Paludisphaera borealis: one gene and its partner. The protein of the gene in region 1 binds, or shares a complex with, the protein of each later gene. Links are inferred from orthologs where the notes say so. Each region holds a gene or a part of one and is shown in the gene's direction. Other genes may lie near its edges.

Region 1 (2,874 bases):
ATGCTGACGGAAGGCGAGTACGATGAGGCGACCCACACCGAAACCGCGACCGCCAAGGGCACCGACCCGGCGTCGGGCAAGCCGTACGATCTCAAGATGACGACGCTTCACAAGGGCAAAGACGCTCGGGTCTTTACCATGAACATGAAAATCGCCGAAGCCGGCGACGAGTTCTTCAAGTTGATGGAGATCAGCTACACGCGTCGAGCCAAGTAAGGCTGTCGGCCCGAGTGGGTTGATTCGGTCGTGCAAGGAGTGCCGCGGGGGGGGGCGGGTCGACGCTGGGGCGGAGGGCCGCCAAACGATTGACCGTCCCCTCCCTTCTGTTAGAGTAGAATAGGATTCTCGCTCAATGGGGGGCGACCGAGGAATCTGGAGTTCTTCAGACGACTTCCGGGACGGCTCCGGCGGTCGACGCCCCAGCCGTGGCCCCTCCCGACGGCGCCGGCGACGATCCGAGACGAATCGAGTCCACTTCGGCGTGGATCGTGTCGGCGGAACTCGGGCCGGTCGAAGGATGCTCCCGAGACGCTACGGCGAGCCGGCCGGTCCCCAGTCAAGCAGCGTCAGACCTGGAAAGGCCGAGCGTCGTGTACGGAGAGATGATCGGGGGCTTGATCGGCCTCATCCTGGGGGTTCTTGGGGCGTGGTGCGCCATGCACCTGTCAGCCCGGCACCGAGCCGACACGGCGCACGGCCTGGCCGATCAGATCCTCAGCAACGCCGAACGCGAGGCTCTGACCATCCGCATCCAGGCGGAGCTTCAATCCAAGGAGGATTCGCTCCGCCGGCGCGCCGAGCTGGACATTGAGACGGACCAGTCGCGGAAAGACCTCCGCGACCAGGAGCGGCGGCTGGACAAGCGCGGCGACCTCCTCGATCAGAAGCTCGAACTGCTCAACGGCAAGGAGCGCGACATCGAGACCCTCCAGCGCCGCCTGGCCGAGCAACAGGAAGAGATCCGGAAGAACCGCCAGGTGGTCCAGCACCTCGAAGCCGACCAGCGCAACGAGTTGCAGCGAATCAGCGGCCTCGTCCCGGACGAGGCCCGGAAGATCCTTCTCGCACGGATCGAGAACGACCTTCGGGTCGAGGTCGGCGGTCGGATCTTGAGGCACGAGACGATGGTCCGCGAGGCCTGCCAGACCAAGGCCCGCGAGATCCTGTCGATCGCGATCCAGCGCTACGCCGCGTCCCACACCGCCGAGATCACGGTCAGCACGGTCGACATCCCCAGCGACGAGATGAAGGGGCGGATCATCGGCCGCGAGGGGCGGAACATCCGGGCGTTCGAGAAGGCCACGGGGGTCGACGTGATCGTCGACGACACGCCGGGAGTCGTGGTCGTCACCGGCTTCGACAGCGTCCGCCGCGAGGTCGCCAAGCTGTCGCTGGAGAAGCTGATCCAGGACGGCCGCATCCATCCGACCCGTATCGAGGAGATCGTCAGAGAGACCCAGGACGAGATGGAGCAGCACATCCGCAAGCTTGGTCAGGAGGCGGCCGCCGAGGCCGAAGTCGTCGGACTCCACGACAAGCTGCTCGACTACCTGGGCCGGCTCAAGTTCCGCACGAGCTACTCGCAGAATGTCCTCCGGCACTCGATCGAGGTCGCCTTCTTGACCGGCATGATGGCCGAGGAGATCGGCTTGAGCGGCACCCTGGGGCGGCGGTGCGGACTCTTGCACGATCTGGGCAAGGCGGCCGACCACGAGATGGAGGGAGGCCACCCCGCCGTCGGCGCCGAGCTGCTGAAGCGGTACGGCGAGGGGGGCGAGGTGACCCACGCCGCGCTCGGGCACCACGACGACCTCCGGGTCGACGCCCCGTACACGGTCCTGGTCGCTGCGGCCGACGCTGTCAGCGCCAGCCGGCCGGGGGCGCGGCGCGCCACTCTGGAAAAATACGTCCGGCGGCTGGAAGAGCTGGAATCGCTGGTCCTCGGCTTCCCGGGCGTCGATCAGGCGTACGCCGTCCAGGCCGGCCGCGAGGTTCGCGTCATGGTCGACAGCCAGCAGCTCGACGACGCCTCGGCCGCCACGCTCTGCCGCGAGATCGCGCAAGCGATTCAGAACCAGTTGACCTATCCCGGCGAGGTCAAGGTGACGGTGCTCCGCGAGACCCGTTGCGTCGAAATCGCCCATTGAAGCTCAAACATACTCATACATGGAGAGCGAGCAACCCGTTGACCCCCCTCAAGATTCTGTTCATCGGCGACGTCGTGGGCTCCCCCGGGCGCAAGATCCTCTCTCAGGTGCTCCCCCGGCTGATCCCCCGCTGGGGCCTCGGGCTCGTCGTCTGCAACGCCGAGAACTCGGCGGGCGGCTCGGGGTTGACCCTCAAGTGCTTCGAGGAGCTGATCGACGCGGGGGTCGACGTGATGACGATGGGCGACCACGTCTATCGCAAGGATGAGGTCTTCCAGGTCTTCGACAAGTCCGACCGCGTGCTCCGGCCCGCCAACTATCCCTCCGAATCGCCGGGCCCCGATCTGGCCCTGGTCACGGCCCGGGACGGCACGCCCGCGGCGGTCTTCTCGGTGCTCGGCCGGACCTTCATGAAGCCGGTCGACTGCCCGTTCCACGCCGCCGACCGCATGCTCGAACGCATCGGCGTTTCCACGCGGGTCGTCCTGGTCGACGTTCACGCCGAGGCCACCAGCGACAAGATGCTCCTGGGCCGCTACCTCGACGGACGGGTCTCGGCCGTGCTGGGAACCCATACCCACGTTCCGACCGCCGACGAGCAGATCCTCGCCGGCGGCACCGCCTTTCAGAGCGACGTGGGCATGACCGGCCCGCACGACGGAATCCTCGGCCGCCGCTACGACCGCGTCCTGAGCGCGACCTTGACCTTCGTCCCGAGCTACTTCGA
Region 2 (2,973 bases), 4.7 Mb from region 1 along the record:
ACTTCAGAATTTCCAACGCGCTCGGCCCCAAAGCCGACCAGGAAATTCGGTCGTCCGGGACGAACATCCGCCGGCAGCTCCCTCGTGAGCGTGAGTATGAGTCGGTCGTAGGCGATCATTCTACTTCCTGGCTGAAAAGAGCGGCCGGTCCTTTCGAGGTCCGGCCCGCTTCTGCTTGGGGCTTTGCGTTTCGCCGCCGGCGTCGTCCGGCCGCGACCCCAACGCCTGGCCCTGGGCGAGAGCCATGAGAGTCGTCGGCGACGTCCATGCTTCGCGATCATCCCGACGCCACACGACTCCGAGTCTCATCCAGGTACATTCATGTCCAATACGCCTTTCTCCCGCAAGGTCGTCGAGCGAACCATCGGCGACCGGACGATCAGCATCGAAACGGGGCGGTTCGCCAAGCAGGCCTCCGGCGCCGTCGTCGTCCGTCTCGGCGACACCATGTCGCTCGTGACGAGTATGGCCGGCCCGGGCCGCGAAGGGCTCGACTTCTTCCCGCTCACGGTCGACTACCGTGAAAAAACCTACTCGGCCGGCAAGTTCCCCGGTGGTTTCATCAAGCGCGAAGGTCGGCCCACCACCAAGGAAATCCTCACCGCCCGGCTGATCGACCGGCCCATCCGGCCGCTCTTCCCCGAGTGGTACCGCGAAGAGGTCCAGATCCAGGCGGGTCCGATCTCGGCCGACCGCCAGAACGACCCCGACGTGCTCTCGATCATCGGGGCCTCGGCCGCCCTGATGCTCGCCAAGGCCCCGTTCCTGGGCCCGATCGGCGCCGTCCGCCTGGCACGGATCGAAGGCAAGCTGATCGCGTTCCCCACGGCCGACGAAATCGCCGCCAGCGACCTCGACCTGATCGTCGCCAGCACGGCGAAGGCCGTCGTCATGATCGAAGGGTTCGGCGAGGAGATCCCCGAGCCCGAGATGGCCGACGCCATCATCGAGGGGCACCGGATCAACCAGGAGTTGATCGCCCTCCAGTACGAGCTGCTCGAAGCGGCCGGCCACGACCGCCCCGACCAGAGGCCGACCCCTTCCGACCCGCTCCGCCAGCTTCTTCACGACCGCTTCGGCTCGCGGCTCCGCGAACTCAAGCAGATCGTCCTCAAGCAAGAGCGGAACTCGGCCGTCAAAGAGCTGCTCGAGTCAATCGTCAAGGAGCTGATCCCGGCCGACGGCGAGGCTCTGGCCCTGCCGCTGGCCGGCCCCGCCGGCTCTTCGCAGGCCCCCGTGGCGGTCACCCCCCTGCGGATCAAGACCGCCTTCCACGCGGTGGAAGAAAAGGTCGTCCGCAACTTGATCCTCGACGGCAAGCGGTCCGACGGCCGCGGCCCGAAGGATCTGCGGTCGATCAAGTGCGAGGTCGGCGTCCTGCCCCGGGCCCACGGCTCGGCCATCTTCCAGCGCGGCGAGACCCAGGCGCTGGTGACCACCGTACTCGGAACCGGCGCCGACGAGCAGCGCGTCGACGGCATCATGGACGAGTACAGCAAGAAGTTCATGCTCGACTACAACATGCCGCCGTTCGCCGTCGGCGAGATCCGCCCGATCCGCGGACCCGGCCGTCGCGAAATCGGCCACGGCGCCCTGGCCGAACGGTCGGTCGCCCCGATCCTCCCCGTCCCGGCCAAGTTCCCGTACACGATCCGGGTGATCTCCGACATCCTCGAATCGAACGGATCGAGTTCGATGGCCTCGGTCTGCGGCGCCACGCTCAGCCTGATGGACGCCGGCGTGCCGATCACCGACCCGGTCGGCGGCATCTCGATCGGCCTGGTTCAGGACGACGAGACCGGCCGATACGTCCTTCTGACCGACATCATCGGCGACGAAGACCACTTCGGCGACATGGACTTCAAGGTCGCCGGCACCCAGCGCGGCGTCACCGGAATCCAGCTCGACCTCAAGAACCAGGGGATCACCGAGGACATCATCCGTGAGACCCTCGAACAGGCCCACGAGGCCCGGCTCGAGATCTTGCGGGCCATGCTGCGATCGATCAAGCGGCCGCGCGAAGAGATCTCCACGAACGCCCCCCGGCTGATCCAGATCCAGGTCAACCCCGAGAAGATCGGCCTGATCATCGGCCCCGGCGGCAAGACGATCCGTCGCCTCCAGGACGAGACCGGCGCCAAGATCGACATCGACGACAGCGGCGTCGTGACGCTTTCGAGCCTCGAAGCCGCCGGTGCCGAAGCGGCCCGCGACAAGATCGTCGCCATGACCGAAGGCGTCCAGATCGGCCGGATCTACGAAGGCCGCGTGACCTCCATCAAGGAGTTCGGCGCGTTCGTCGAGATCCTCCCCGGCAAGGACGGCCTGGTCCACATCAGCGAGCTGTCCGACGGCTACGTCGGCAGCGTCACCGACATCTGCCATGTGGGCGACCCGATGCTGGTCAAGGCGATCGCCGTCGACGACCAGGACCGCGTCAAGCTTTCCCGCAAGGCGGCCCTCGCCGAGCGCGGCGAGCCCGACGAGTTCGCCTCGCGGACCCGTCCCGCGGGCGCTCCCGACCGTCCCCAGGGCGGACCCGGCGGCGGTCCCGGCGGACCTCCCCGGCGGCCTTCCGGCCCCGACGGCGGCCGCGGCGGCTACGGCGGTCCTCCCCGACGCTGAGATCCTTGAAATCCGGTCCATGCGAACAGCGCCGGGGCCTCGTCCCCGGCGCTTGCTCGCGACTTATCATCCCCTTGCGGCTCTGACCGTCTCCACGCCCCTGAACCGGCAATCGAGACCTATGGCCAATCCCGTCGCAGGCGCCGCCGTCAGCCCGTCCACCGCCGCATCGCCGGCCGTCGTCGGTGAAGCGGCCGCCGAACATGAGATCGCACGTCGACTGCGGGTCCAGAACGCCCAGATCTCGCAACTGGCCGGCGGCCTGGCGCACGAGATCCGCAACCCACTGTCGACCCTGTCGCTCAACCTCGACCTGCTGGCCGAGGATTTTCAGGGGGCCGAGTCCCC

Evidence for each region.
Region 2: rny (region 1) and BSF38_RS24375 share a complex: the UniProt entries of both Bacillus subtilis proteins name them as parts of the possible RNA degradosome complex. The link is inferred for Paludisphaera borealis from one-to-one orthologs.

The regions. Positions count from the first base shown.
Region 1 is NZ_CP019082.1:1,580,013-1,582,886, forward strand. It holds rny (ribonuclease Y), read left to right. Parts: upstream 1-602; coding sequence 603-2,147; downstream 2,148-2,874. Other genes in the region: BSF38_RS06170 (DUF1579 domain-containing protein), read left to right, coding at 1-216; BSF38_RS06180 (TIGR00282 family metallophosphoesterase), read left to right, coding at 2,186-2,874. UniProt on the Bacillus subtilis protein: Endoribonuclease that initiates mRNA decay. Initiates the decay of all SAM-dependent riboswitches, such as yitJ riboswitch. Involved in processing of the gapA operon mRNA, it cleaves between cggR and gapA.
Region 2 is NZ_CP019082.1:6,310,028-6,313,000, forward strand. It holds BSF38_RS24375 (polyribonucleotide nucleotidyltransferase), read left to right. Parts: upstream 1-321; coding sequence 322-2,625; downstream 2,626-2,973. Other genes in the region: BSF38_RS24380 (two-component system sensor histidine kinase NtrB), read left to right, coding at 2,747-2,973. UniProt on the Bacillus subtilis protein: Involved in mRNA degradation. Catalyzes the phosphorolysis of single-stranded polyribonucleotides processively in the 3'- to 5'-direction. Necessary for competence development in Bacillus subtilis.